Regions from separate parts of the Marinobacter sp. THAF197a genome, predicted to be linked through region 2. Evidence: predicted binding sites of a transcription regulator. Region 2 holds the regulator's gene; the other holds the start of a gene.
The links. Region 2 encodes LexA, which represses DNA repair genes until DNA is damaged. Its sites were predicted from a motif close to CTGTNTNNNNANACAG; they were not measured.

Region 1 (7,378 bases), 200 kb from region 2:
ATCCAGCGTATTGTGGTGGATATGGAGCTGGACGCCGGTATTCCGGAGCTGGCCGCGGAAATGGCGACCGAGGTCATGAATGCCTCGGTCCAGTCTGACACCACCCTGGGCGATATCCTGTCTCGTGAACAGGCCAGCGGGTTCATCGAAGAAGCCCTGGAGCTACGTCACCAACGGGAGCGCATTATTGCCGAAATCATGGCGCACCCGGTCTACCAGGAGCTGGTGTCCAACGTGGTCTACCACGGTCTGGTCAATTACCTCTATGAAGACAACCTAATTACCCGGTCTGTGCCTGGTGTTGGCTCCATGATGAAGTTCGGCAAGAAAATGGCCAATAGGGCGGTGCCCGGGCTGGACGAAACGTTTGAGCGGCGCATCAAGGCCTGGTTGGCAGACAGTTTGCCGGGGCTGATTTCCCGCAGTGAGCAATTCCTGCACAAGGCGCTGTCTGATGATGAGCTGAGAGATACTGTGATGGCTGCCTGGGTATCCCTGGAAGGTCGCACCATTGCTGAGCTCAAAGAGGGCCTGGGTGATGTGGAGTTGCAGGAGTTTGTGGTGATGGGGTACGAGTTTTGGCTGAATTTCCGGAAAACCGGCTACTTTGAAGGCTGCGCCAGGGCGGTGGTGGAGCATCTTTTTGCCAAGTATGGCGATCGCCCGGTCATGGACCTGTTGCAGGATGTCGGGGTGACGCGAGAGGTTATCGTGACCGAAGTAGAATCCCTGGCGTTGCCCATCGTGGAGGTGTTGGCCGAAGAGGGCTACCTCGAAGCGCTGGTACGCCGGCGTTTGGGGGCATTTTATCGATCTGCCGCAGCCAAGAAATTGCTGGCTTAGTCTGTTTGGCGGCTTCCTTGCCCTGAGGCCGTCAAGACTCGGGCTCAAACAAAAAGGCCGGACGATGTTTGTCGTCCGGCCTTTTTGTTGTTGAAGTAATGCTGGAGGTTCTTAGCGCTCCAGGTACTTCAGTTTGTCAGGCTTGCCGTCCCACTCTTCAGCGTCTGGCAGCGGGTCTTTCTTCTCGGTGATGTTCGGCCATTTGCCAGCCAGCTCGGCGTTGATCTCAACGAACGCTTCCTGACCAGCCGGCAGTTCGTCTTCAGAGAAGATGGCCTCGGCCGGGCACTCGGGTTCGCACAGGGCGCAATCGATGCACTCGTCCGGGTCAATCACCAGAAAGTTGGGGCCTTCGTAGAAGCAGTCCACCGGGCAGACTTCCACGCAGTCGGTGTATTTGCACTTGATGCAGTTATCAGTAACGATAAACGCCATAGTCAGATCCCTGGTTCGTAAAGTAATCGGTCTCATCAGGAGCCCTGATGTTCCGGCCCCATCTATAATTTTGTGCGCGATATTGTAGGGAGCGCCCCCCGCAGCCGCAAGCGTTGGGCTGCTATAACCTTATTACACAGATCAAGTTTGGCCCAGTTTCCTGTTATTTTGCCAGCAAAGCTTTCAGCTCATAGAGCTGATTGAGGGCATCCCGTGGTGAAAGCCCATCAATGTCCAGTTGTTGCAAGGCGTCCTCTACAACGCTCGGCTCCGCGCTGGCAAACATATCGCCCTGAAACACCGACTCCACGGCAGCCGGTTGTTTAGCCGTTTTGGGGGCTGGTGGTGGCGTTGCAGCGGCACCGCCTGTCGTTCCATTGGACGGGCCGGCGCTGCCTTCCAGATGCGCTAGCTGCGCCTTGGCATTACGAATCACATCCTGGGGCACGCCCGCCAGTTTGGCCACTTGCAGGCCATAACTCTGGCTGGCCGGGCCATCGTGCACATTGTGCAGGAAAACGATGGAGTCGTCGTGCTCGGTGGCGGTCAGGTGAACATTCACTGCATGTTCCAGGTCATCCGCCAGTTGGGTCAGTTCGAAGTAGTGGGTGGCGAACAGGGTGTAGCAGCGAATGTCCCTGGCCAGGTGCTCAGCCGTGGCCCAGGCCAGCGACAGGCCGTCAAAAGTACTGGTCCCACGGCCCACCTCATCCATCAGCACCAGGCTGTGCTCGGTGGCATTGTGCAGGATATTGGCGGTTTCGGTCATTTCCACCATAAAGGTGGAGCGGCCGCCGGCAATGTCATCGGAAGAGCCCATGCGGGTGAATATCCGGTCTACCGGCCCCAGTACCGCCCGGTTAGCAGGTACAAAGCTGCCGGTGTAGGCGAGCAGGGCTATCAACGCGGCCTGGCGCATGTAGGTAGACTTACCACCCATGTTCGGGCCGGTGATCACCAGCATGCGCCGCCTGGCGTCCATCAGCAGGTTGTTCGGTACGAAGGGCTCGTCCAGCAGTTGCTCTACCACCGGGTGGCGGCCCTCTTCCACATCAAAACCCGGCTGCTCGGTGAACTCCGGGGCGGTGAAACGCAGGCTGGTGGCCCGCTCGGCAAAGTTGCTGAGCACATCCAGTTCCGCCAGGGCCTGGGCGGCGTCCTGCAGCGGTGCCAACTGCTCGGCGACGGTTTCCAGTACGTCGTCATACAGGCCTTTTTCCCGGGCCAGGGCCCGGCTCTTGGCGCTCAGGGCCTTGTCTTCAAACTCTTTCAGTTCCGGCGTGATGAACCGCTCGGCGTTTTTCAGGGTCTGGCGGCGGATGTAGTCCACCGGCGCCTGGTCTGACTGGGCCCGGCTGATTTCGATGTAGTAACCGTGCACCCGGTTATAACCCACTTTCAGGGTGGAAATGCCGGTGCGTTCGCGCTCGCGGGTTTCCACATCCAGCAGATACTGGCCAGCGTTCTCGCTGATGTTGCGTAGCTCGTCCAACTCTTCATCAAAGCCTTCGCGAATTACGCCGCCATCCCGGATCACCACGGGCGGGTTCTCGATAATGGCCCGCTCGAGCAGGTCAGCCAGCTCCGGGTATTCGCCAATAACCGTGGCCAGCTTCACCAGGTGATGTGAGTTAACGGGCTTCAGGGCCTCCTGCAGCCCCGGTAAGGTTTGGAACGCATCCCGCAGGCGTGCGAGGTCCCGGGGACGGGCGGAGCGCAGCGCGACTCGGGCCAGAATCCTCTCGATATCACCCACCTGCTTGAGCAGATCGTGGATTGGCTCGTAATGGAAGCCGTCCAGCAAAGCCGACACCGCCTGCTGGCGCTGGCGCACGACCTCCACATTCCTGAGCGGCCGGTTCAGCCAGCGGCGCAGCTCACGGGCGCCCATGGCCGTGGCTGTGCGGTCCATGACCCAGGCAAGGGTGTACTGCTGGCCACCCATCAGGTTGGTGTCTATTTCCAGGTTGCGGCGGCTGGCGGCATCCAGGATCACCGCATCTTCCCGACGCTCGCGGGTCAGTTTGCGGATGTGGGGCAGGGCGGTACGCTGGGTTTCCCGGGCGTACTGCAGCAGGCAGCCGGCGGCACAGATAGCCAGGTGCAGGTCTTCACAGCCAAAACCGGTCAGGTCTTTGACCTGTAGCTGTTGGGTAATCACCCGCCGGGCGGAGTCCATCTCGAACAGCCAAGGGCCCTGGCGACGAACCCCGGTAAAACCTTCCAGCAACTCACCGTAGGGGAAGTCTTCACTGATCAGAATTTCTGCCGGCCGCAGGCGCTGAAGCTCCCCCTGCAGGGCTTCCAGGCTCTCCAGCTCTGCCACCGAAAACCGGCCGCTGGAGATGTCCAGCGAAGCGAACCCGAACTGTTCCTTATAGCTGAAAATCGACACCAGCAAGTTATCCCGCCGGTCTTCCAGAAACGCCTCATCGCTCAGGGTGCCCGGTGTAACCACGCGCACCACCTGACGATCAACCGGCCCTTTACTGGTGGCCGGGTCGCCAATCTGCTCTGCAATGGCGATGGATTGACCTGCGCGCACCATGCGGGCAATGTAGCCCTCAGCCGCGTGGAAAGGCACGCCCGCCATCGGGATGGGGTTGCCCCCGGACTGGCCGCGGGCAGTCAGCGTAATATCCAGAAGTTCCGCTGCTTTCTTGGCGTCGTCGTAAAACAGCTCATAGAAATCACCCATGCGATAAAACACCAGCTCGTTCGGGTGTTCCCGCTTGATCTTCAGGTACTGCTGCATCATCGGGGTGTGCTTGGAAAGATCGGTCTGGGCTACTGACATGGGTTTGTCCGGTTGATCGTACTTTTGGGTGAAAGCGGGGATTGTAAGAAAATAATGCCCGTGATGAAACGAAGGGTTTGGCAACAGACACAGGGAGATTGCTATGCAGGCCTCTGACCAACAACTGGAGAGCGCTGGAAACACGCTGGGTGAGTGGCTCGCCGAGCACGGTAAAACCATCGCCACCGCAGAAAGCTGTACCGGCGGCTGGGTGGCCAAAGTGCTGACTGACCGGGCGGGATCGTCTGCGTACCTGATGGCCGGACTGGTGACCTACAGCAACGAGGCGAAACAGGCCATTCTGGGGGTTGAAGAATCGGTACTCGCCGAACACGGCGCGGTGAGCGAGCCAGTGGTTCGTCAGATGGTCGCCGGCGCCATCCGCGCTGCGGATGTGGACATAGCCGTGGCCATCAGCGGCATTGCCGGCCCGGGTGGCGGCAGTGATGAAAAGCCCGTAGGCACCGTATGGTTTGCCTGGGGCACCGGCCCGGACCGCATCGAAACCAGCCTGCAGTGCTTTGACGGCGACCGGGATCAGGTGCGACGCAAGTCGGTTTTGTATGTTCTGCAAGGGGTTACGGAGTTTCTGAAAACACTGTGACGTTTTTCACCCGGGCAGGGGTTGGTCTCAGCGAAGGCTTATGTTTTAATACTGTTCAAATATACAGGAAAACACTGGATGCCTCCGGTGTCATCGCTTTGAATTTCGCTGCTGTTGGCCCAATCGCGGCTCAGCGGCCCCGGAAAATGAGGGTCAGGTACCAATGGAAGACAATCGCAAGAAAGCACTCAGCGCAGCACTCGGCCAGATTGAGCGCCAGTTCGGTAAAGGTGCCGTGATGAAAATGGGCGACCAGCCCCGTGAAGCCATTCCTGCGGTATCCACCGGTTCCCTCGGGCTGGACGTCGCCCTGGGTATTGGCGGTCTGCCCTACGGCCGGATCGTTGAAATCTACGGCCCGGAAAGCTCCGGTAAAACCACACTGACCCTGCAGGTTATTGCGGAAGCCCAAAAGGCCGGGAAAACCTGCGCCTTCATTGACGCCGAGCACGCGCTTGACCCCATTTACGCGGAAAAGCTGGGCGTAAACGTAGACGACCTGCTGGTGTCCCAGCCAGACACCGGCGAACAGGCCCTGGAAATCGCCGACATGCTGGTGCGCTCCAACGCCATTGACGTGATCATCGTCGACTCCGTTGCCGCACTGACACCGAAAGCCGAAATCGAAGGCGAAATGGGCGACAGCCACGTAGGCCTCCAGGCCCGCCTGATGTCCCAGGCCCTGCGTAAACTGACCGGTAACGTCAAACACGCCAACTGCCTGATGGTCTTCATCAACCAGATCCGTATGAAAATCGGCGTCATGTTCGGCAGCCCGGAAACCACCACCGGTGGTAACGCCCTGAAATTCTACTCCTCCGTACGTTTGGACATCCGCCGCATTGGTGCTGTCAAAGAGGGCGACGAAGTGGTCGGTAACGAAACCCGCGTAAAAGTCGTCAAGAACAAGGTATCTCCGCCCTTCAAACAGGCCGAGTTCCAGATCATGTACGGCAAGGGCATCTACCACATGGCCGAAGTGCTGGACATGGGCGTTAAAGAAGGCTTCGTCGACAAATCCGGCGCCTGGTACGCCTACAACGGCGACAAAATCGGCCAGGGCAAAGCCAACGCCTGCAAGTTCCTGGAAGAGAACCTGGACATCGCCAACGAAATCGAAGCCAAGGTTCGCGACAAACTGATGCCCAAGCCGGTGAAGAAAGAAGCGGCAGAAGCGCCAGCGGAAGCGAGCGGCGAGTTGCTGTGATCTCTACGTTCAGCATTTCATAATGTGCGCTGTTATTAATATGCCGGACGGCGATCTGCGGTAACTGGCGGTCGGGGCAGGGGAACTTCCTCCCGGGAATCTCGGAGGCCATGGATGGCCGGAGCGAAGCGCACATGGGTGAGGCAAGCGTTGATGAAGCGAAGCTTCATGCGCAGCCGAACGACAGCAATCTATGATTGCTGGCCGGACCCCGTAGGGGTGCTCGTAGCGTTTCCCGGGAGGAAGTTCTCCTGGCCTGACCTCGCACCAAAGCGCGGTGATATGGGAGGTCGGACCCCAAATGGAAAAGAAGCGACTACTCATAGTAGCCCACGCCCCATCCCCAAATACCCTGAAACTCCGGAACGCCACAGAAAAAGGCGCCCGTAACCCCGACATCGAAGCCGTAGAAGTCGTGGTAAAAGCCCCACTTGATGCCGGCCCCGAAGACATCCTCGCCTGCGACGCCATCATCCTCGGCACCACCGAAAACCTCGGCTACATGTCCGGCGCCCTCAAAGACTTCTTCGACCGAAGCTATTACCCCTGCCTCGAGAAAACCCAGGGCCTGCCCTTCGCCTACTACATCCGTGCCGGCCATGACGGTACCGGCACCCGCCGCGCCATAGACAGCATCACCACCGGACTACGCTGGAAACGCATACAGGAGCCACTGCTGTGCAGGGGAGATTACAGGGATGAATTCGAGCAACAGTGCGAGGAGCTGGGCATGTACGTGGCGGCCAGCCTGGATGCTGGCCTGATCTGATTAACTGGCGAACCGGTTGTAAAAACCCTCAATCCGGGAAAGCGCATTGTCGATCGCTCTCGAGTAGCCTTTCTTGTCGAGACAATAGCTGAACTGCAGACTCACACGGAAGCCCGTCTGAAACGGCTGGCACGACACCACCCGGGCATCAATGCGCGACTCGCTGATGTATTTACCCTCAATATCCAGGAACAAATGGGCCCCGGAGTCTACCGGTCGAGGGCACAGTACCGCCATACCATAACGATTGAGGTCCAGGCATGTTACCGCCACTGGCTGCTTACCGCGACCAAAGAACGCCCTCTCACGGAGTTGCACCCTGAGACACGACGCCGAAAAACGATCCTTGATGCGGCGATCTGCGGAATAATTCGTCATTGCTTTGACCATCACCCGTATTGTACTTGTTGTATCCGGAATCCGTCCGGGCATGGAAGTGTAGTAATCGACGGCCTGCCTGAAAAATGACCAAGGGGGAATTTGTGACCCGGTTGGCATATTGTCACGAATCCGGCCTCATCCGATAAATGCGGTGTGGATAGGCGACAGCTTGAAGCTCAAACACTACAATGCGAGCGACAGTAACTATTCAAAACCGAACTCAACGGGAATCAAACTTGAAGTCATTGCCCTTGCATCAGCTCTACAAAGCCTGCGTTCTCAAAGATCTGCCATTCAAAACCACCCGGCAACTGGAGCCGCTGGCTGAGATTGTTGGCCAGA
Region 2 (7,378 bases):
TCCTCCACTGGGCGGTTCTCGTCATAGTCATCCACGTAGCGAAACTTCTTGGGCAGCTCCTGCACACCAATCACCCCGTAGGGATGCATGATGGCCAAGCGCTCAACCAGGTTGGCCAGCTCCCGCACATTGCCGGGCCAGTCATGGCGACACAGACTCATAATGGCAGCGGAGTTCATCCGCAGTGAGCCGCGCTTCTCTTTCTCCATCCGGGAGATCAGCTCATTAATCAGCAACGGGATGTCTTCCACCCGTTCCCGCAGCGCCGGCATTTCAATAGGAAATACATTGAGACGGTAATAGAGGTCTTCCCGGAAATCGCCGGATTCAATCATGTCTTCGAGATTCTTGTGAGTGGCGGCAATCACCCGCACATCCGCAGACTGGGTACGGTTACTGCCCACACGCTCAAAGGTACGCTCCTGCAACACCCGCAGAATTTTAACCTGCATGTTCAGCGGCATATCCCCGATTTCGTCCAGGAACAGGGTGCCCCCTTCGGCCAACTCAAAACGCCCTACCCGGGCGGTAATGGCGCCGGTAAAGGCTCCTTTCTCATGCCCGAACAGCTCGCTCTCCAGCAACTCTGCGGGAATGGCGCCGCAGTTGACCGGCACAAACGGCTTATCCCGGCGGGAGGAATGATAATGCAGGTTACGGGCGACCACTTCCTTGCCGGTACCGGATTCACCGGTGATCAGAACGCTGACGTCTTTATCAGCCACCTGCTCCATCAACTGGCGCACCTGCTGAACCTTGCGACTGGTGCCCACCAGACTGCGGAACAACTGAACACCCCGCTGCTGCCCCCGCTCCTTGCTGCGACTGAACTGGTCGTGGTAAATCTGGGCCCGGTAGAGTGAATCCACAAACTTGGTGTAGTTCAGGGGCCATTCCATCCTGGCGATTATGCGGTTCGCATCGTCTTCCGACACGCCCTTGAGGTCCGGGTCACCCACCAGAAGAATCGGCAGCCCCTGGGCCAGTTTGCACACCCTCTGCACATGCGCGGTGCTGGCGGCGTCTTCGCCGTTGATCACGGCTACGCCGATACTTTCTTTGGTCTGCTCGTCGTCGCTCTCCAAAAGCGCCAATGCTTCGTCACCGGCCAGCACCTGCTCTTCGCCGACAAATTCCAGAATGGTGATCAGGTCCCTGCGCCTGGAGTCATCCTCACTCAGCACCAGCACTTTGTTATTTTTGGACATTCACGAGAATCTCTTTGGGAATTTGTGCGGTATTTAAGACTGTATAAGCTCAGGAGTCAATTTTATGACGCTATCTTTGGCGGTTCGTTGAGACGTTCTGATAAGCACGGGCGGCCGTGCGGTTTTCGTTGACACCTTTGAGAGACTCCCGGGCTTCATCCCGGGCCTTGAGCGCCGCCTGATTTGCCGCTTCCACAAACTGGTTCAGGGCGTCCAGGCGATCCCTGATCAGGGCCGGATCAATACGCCCCTGTTCCAGTTCCGTCATCAACGGCTCAATCGCCGGTTTAACACGGGTGTTGAGTTCCGCCAGCAACTCCCAGTCCTGGGCGGCAAGGGCCTGGTCCAGCTCGGACCGGAGTTGATCAAGACTTTCAAGAAGAGCCTGGGGGTCTGCCATGCGATGTACTCCACGTTTTGACGGGATGTTGGAGCCTGGCAGTTGGTTGAGGCGGGTGCCGCCCATAAGCAGGCAGCACCCGGGGAGGTCTACCGGCGCGCGGCCCTGCGGGCGGCGGCAGCGGTAAATTCGTTGCCCCGATACCCAGGCTCGAAATTGTAGGCCGGGTAGCCGTTATCCAGGCCATCGATGTAATAACGCTGTGCTTTCAGATCATACGTCATTTCCATGGTGGTCCAGAAGACCGGCACACTGTAATAGACAATGTTGTGTGCTTCGGATACGCGCCAGAGTTCACCAGCCTCGTTATATTCTTCCGTGGCCAGAATCTGCCAGCTGTCCTCATCAATGTAGTAAACACGGCGATCATAGATGTGGCTGATGCCGGTGCGTCGCTTGGCCTCGACCACCCACACCCGGTGAAGTTCGTATCGGGTCAGGTCCTGATTGATGTGGTTCGGCCGGATCACGTCATTTGGCCGAACACTTTCATCGTGCAGTTTGTAGGCGTTGTAGGGAACGATCAGTTCACGCTTGCCCTTAAGTTCCCAGTCGTACTGGTTGGGGGCACCGTTGTACATGTCCTTCTGGTCGACAGAACGCAGAGACGAAGAGTTCGGCAGGTCCGTCTCATAGGCCAGATTTGGGGACCGGCGCAAACGGCGGGAACCGGAATCGTAACGCCATGCCAGCCGCGGTGAGCGAACCTGGTCAAGGGTTTCATGCACCAGGGTAATGGTGCCAGCCAGGCTGGACGGCGCGACGGTTTCGGTTTTCAGGTAGAAAATCTTGTTATCGATGTCTTCCAGCTCAGCGCCGGGGCGACTGTATGCAAAGAAATAATCGTACTGGTTGACTACAGGGTTGAATGAGCCGTCCCGCTGCGGCGTAGCCGATGCACTGCGGAACGACAGTTCCTCACCCCGGTACCGGAGAATATGGTTCCAGATCGCTTCCAGACCGTTCTGTGGAATGGGGAACGGACTGGTCATGATGGTGTCTCGAACACCGTTACCGTTATCCAGGAGTTCAGCTGTCAGAGCGTTCTGGAAAAACTTCTCGTAGACATGCTCGGGGAACGCTGCTGTTCGGCGGGTCTGGTACACCGGCATGAAAAATTCCGGGCCGTACTGCTCCAGCATCTGAATGTGGCCGTCCGACAGTATGTCCCGGTACTGGTCCAGATTGTCACGGGTAATAACGTACAGCGCTTCGTCTTCCGGGAACGGATTAATCTCTACGGTGCCTTCGCGCCAATTGGCCGGGGGTGAAGCCAACCCGCCAGTCCACGCCGGAATAGTGCCAGACTCGTTACCCGCCCGTTCTGCACCCACTGGTGTGAGATCATTCTTCAAACGCTCGGCCTCGGCCGGCGACACCTTTGCCAAGACAGGACCTGAACACCCCAATACCGCCGCTGCAATAGCAGCAATTATCCGGTTCCGCATCCTCATTACCTCCAATAATGGACCACAAGACGATCAAAGCTTGTTCAATCTGTGCGCCTTTTTGCCAGTTTCAAACGACCGTTTCAAGTGATTGTTTGTAGTTTCTTGTGAAATGCAGCTATTCCGGGGAGCCCAGGGGAGGAGAAATTAGCGCGCAAAAATGATAGACTCTGACGGTTGTTCTGATTGGACTCTTGAACGCTCACGTAGTGCGGGTGGTAGATGGCATCACAATGGTACTCACTGGTAGCCCAAAAGCTTTTTCTGGCCAACACCTTACTCGCCAGGCTTGAGTCGGACACCAAGCGCTCCGCTGCGGAAACGGAAGCGCTGTCTCAGGGCTCCGCCGAGCTCCTGCTGCGGGCAAGGCAAACGCTGCTGGTCATGATTGCCCGATACCATCAGCATAAGGCCGAAAAACCACAGACACTGACGGAACTGGAAGCGCTGTTTCCTTACGAGGTACACGAGACCCGGCTTTTAAGAGAACTGGCGGAGACATCAGGAAGCTGGTGGGACCATCTTGACCAGGTTGAATCAGCTTTGAGCCAACCTCCGACCACACGCAAGAATGTTACGGAAGAGAATATCATTGCGGTTTCCGTCGAACAGGGCCCGGACCGTTCCGCCGCAACACTCAGAAAGACTCTGGCGGCCATGACTGAACTGGCCAAACGGCTTGAGGAACAACACAGCGAGTGGTAGCCCCACCCTGTTGGCTAAATTCCCGCACCGAATCGAATACACCAAGACAAAGGTTGAACGAATGTCACCATCGTTTTTTGAAATCGTACAACTTGCCAATGGCGACTACGCCTTGCGCCGCATTGATGACGACGCAGCGCCGTTGGTGCGCATTTCCTTCTCGCAGGAGGCCAGGGAAATGATGGAAGACCGCGACATGAGCGTTGCCAAGGCGATGATTGCGGCAGGGATTGAGGCCGCTGGCAATATCGCACACGATATTGACTGGGACGATGACGACAATGATCTGGCCGAATCCCAGCCCCAATACACCCTCCACTGAACTCCTTTACCGATGACGCAGCACCACGCCGTGGCTGCTACCTTGCGCCGAAGCCTTTTGAAGGGACTCAAAGGCTGAACGCCCGAGCTTGTTAGTCCAGAGCACCACCGCATGACAGGTACCAGCACTCAAAGCCCGCTCAGCCAGCTGCTGTGCGGAGTAATCGTTGGTTGAGCGCAATACCAGCAACTCACTGGCCACAATACCGTGCATTTTCTGCCACTTGCCAACCAGGGACTGTGGCGGGTCAATCAGGGCCAGCCAGCGCTTCTCCTGGTTCAGCTGGGTGAGCATAGGGAGCAGCAACTGGACATTCTCTACCTGGCCTTCAGGAAGAATAATTTCCGTCACGTTACCGCCAAAATCCCTGGTTCCCCGACCGACGTCTGACGATGAGTGAAGGGCTGTGGCCCGTGCTTTTCCTGTAGACACCGTGCGGGCGGGCATGATGGCCGCCGGCTGGAACGCCATATTCTGAGTGAAGCTTAACTGTTCCATTGCTCACCTACCTGCGCTAATCGTTTCTTATTGCTGGTTATCAATGCAAATCTGATCGGCGGATCACGCCCACACCCAGACCTTCGATAAACAACTCCTGTTCGGCCAGATCAATTTCAATCGGGGCGAACTCTTCGTTCTCCGCAATCAACCAGACCCTTGAGCCGTCCCTGCGAAACCGCTTTACCGTCACTTCTTCACCAACCCTGGCCACAACCACCTGCCCGTTATGAACATCCTGAGTGCGATGTACTGCGAGCAAATCACCGTCGAGAATGCCAATGTCTTTCATGCTCATGCCGCGCACCCGGAGCAGGTAATCGGCGGATGGCGAGAAAAATTCCGGTTGCAAAGTACAGTGCTCTTCAATGTGTTCCTGGGCGAGAATCGGGCTACCCGCCGCAACCTGGCCGACAACCGGTAACCCTGGGTCCTGCTCCACTTCCGGCAGTCGAATCCCCCGGCTGGCACCAGGCACCATTTCGATGGCGCCTTTCCTGGCCAGGGCCCGCAAGTGCTCCTCTGCCGCATTGGCGGAGCGAAACCCCAGTTCGGCAGCGATTTCTGCCCGCGTTGGCGGGTAACCGGTTTCGTCTACGTACCGCCGGATGATATCCAGCACCTGGGACTGTCGCGCGGTCAGCTTCATGCATGTACTCCGGGTTTTTCATCCTGGTTTTATATACAGTGATTTGACTATATACAGTGTTTTATCCAGTGTAAAGCCCGATTGAAATTTTCTGTCATGTAATCGGGCCGCTGCATATCGGTGTGTTATGGTTTAAGTCCGTGAATTATATGGATGCAAGGTGCCAATGAATTCGACAGAGCGTTGTGCGATGCCGGAGCGGCTTCGTAATCATCAAGGAGAAGAGCGTAGAGTTGGCGTGGAGATTGAACTCTCCGGACTGGGCTACGATGAACTGGTCGAACATGTCGCCCGCCTGCTCAAGGGCAGCCCGGAGCTGGAGTCGCGTTATGTCAGCCGCCTGGAGATTGACGCCGGAACCTTCACCATTGAGCTGGACTCTGACCCTGTGAAGGATCTTGACCTGGCGGACGAACGCCTGCCCGAGTCAATCCGCGAGCTGGGCACCCACGCCATGGATGTCATCGATTTTGCCGCAGAACGCATTGTGCCTCTTGAGATTGTCGGGCCACCTCTGCCCTTTTCCAGACTGGGCCTGATCGAAGAACTGGTAGACGAGCTGCGCGAACTTGGCGCGGAAGGCAGCCGGGAAGCGATTTATTTTGCTTTCGGCCTGCAACTCAATCCCGAACTGCCGGACCTGGAACCCGCAACCATTGTCACCTACCTGCAGGCCTTCGCGGCACTTTATGACTGGCTCAAATCCCGGCATCAGATTGACATAAGCCGAAAATTTACCACTTACATCGAGCCCTGGAGCAGCCGTTACACGGACATGCTGATGGCGGAAGATTATGCTCCCGACCAGGCCTCGCTGATGAAAGACTACCTGAACTTCAACCCGACGCGGAACAAGGCCCTGGACCTTCTGCCACTGTTTGCACACCTGGATTCAGAGCTGTTGCACGACTATGTGGACGACCCCAGAATCAAGAGCCGGCCGACGCTTCACTACCGGTTACCCGATTGCGATATCGACAACCCCCGATGGCATTTTTCCACGGTCTGGAACGACTGGGTGGTACTGGAGCAGATCGCAAACCATCCAGAGCACCTGAAAGAACTCAGGGAACTGTTCCGCGAAGCCCAGACATTCAGTTTTCGCAATCTCACCCGCTCATGGCGTGACACCACGGAACAATGGCTTAAACAGCGCGGTTATGTCTGAGATCTCAGAAGCACCAGAATCGCCGGGGATCACCATTGGCATCAGCGGCCCCGCCCGGCGCAGCACCGCCCACAGACTGATCAATCTGGGCCTGCGGCTGCATGGCGCCCACACGCACTACATTCGCCCCGGATCCAGCACGGACGTCTCCCTGCTCGATGGCCTGGTGCTCTCTGGCGGCACCCACGTACACCCCAACCGCTATGGCCAACAGCCACAAGTGACCGCGAGATACGACCTGAAACGGGACGAAACCGACTTCAGGCTGCTTGAGCAAGCCGAGGAAATAGACATTCCGGTACTGGGTATATGCCGTGGGGCCCAGTTCATCAATGTCTTTCATGGCGGGTCGTTGTGCCAGAACGTGACCCCGCTGCGAATGAAAACCCGCCACCGCCCTTTGCTGCTCCCCCTTCAAACGGTCCAGCTGGTCCAGGACAGCCGTATAGGACGGCTGATGCACAGCACCCTGATTGGCGCGAACCGTATTCACAGCCAGGCGATTAAACACCTGGGGCGGAATCTCAGGGTAACGGCACTGGACAACGACCTGTTCGTGCAGGCCATCGAAAACACCGGGCAACAATGGTTGATGGGGGTTCAGTGGCATCCGGAATACCTGCTGTATCACACCGGCCACCGGCGGATTTTCAGCCACTTTGTGCATGCCGCCCGGGCTCGGAAACTGGAGCGGCTGCAAAGCCAAGATATGGCCTTTGGCCAACAAGGAGACTGATCATGAAAAAATACACCAAAGCACTGGCCGCAACGGTGTTCGTGGCTTCATTGGCACCACTGGCCGTTTCCGCTGGAGAAGTGAGCCTGAGTGGGGAGGGCAGCGTTCGCTACACTCCGGACAGCGCCCGTTTGCAATTTACCGCCAGTGCCGAGCACAACCTCCCAGAGCGGGCTTCTGATCGCCTTTCCGAGACCATGGAGCAATGGCGCAAGGCGATACAGGGCATGCGCGACCAATTGGT

Region 1: the regulator LexA is predicted to act here: its motif matches at 4,731-4,746, upstream of recA (recombinase RecA).

The regions. Positions count from the first base shown of each region.
Region 1 is NZ_CP045324.1:1,221,463-1,228,840, forward strand. It holds gene FIV08_RS05655 (hypothetical protein) at 1-843, shown strand, start outside; gene fdxA (ferredoxin FdxA) at 955-1,278, opposite strand; gene mutS (DNA mismatch repair protein MutS) at 1,442-4,075, opposite strand; gene pncC (nicotinamide-nucleotide amidase) at 4,179-4,679, shown strand; gene recA (recombinase RecA) at 4,843-5,886, shown strand; gene FIV08_RS05680 (flavodoxin family protein) at 6,188-6,655, shown strand; gene FIV08_RS05685 (PilZ domain-containing protein) at 6,656-7,033, opposite strand; gene FIV08_RS05690 (Lon protease family protein) at 7,273-7,378, shown strand, end outside.
Region 2 is NZ_CP045324.1:1,419,008-1,426,385, reverse strand. It holds gene FIV08_RS06565 (sigma-54 dependent transcriptional regulator) at 1-1,208, opposite strand, end outside; gene FIV08_RS06560 (SOS cell division inhibitor) at 1,279-1,608, opposite strand; gene FIV08_RS06555 (DUF1329 domain-containing protein) at 1,698-3,056, opposite strand; gene FIV08_RS06550 (DUF6586 family protein) at 3,279-3,761, shown strand; gene FIV08_RS06545 (hypothetical protein) at 3,823-4,083, shown strand; gene FIV08_RS06540 (cell division inhibitor SulA) at 4,090-4,581, opposite strand; gene lexA (transcriptional repressor LexA) at 4,622-5,230, opposite strand; gene FIV08_RS06530 (amidoligase family protein) at 5,397-6,398, shown strand; gene FIV08_RS06525 (gamma-glutamyl-gamma-aminobutyrate hydrolase family protein) at 6,391-7,134, shown strand; gene FIV08_RS06520 (SIMPL domain-containing protein) at 7,137-7,378, shown strand, end outside.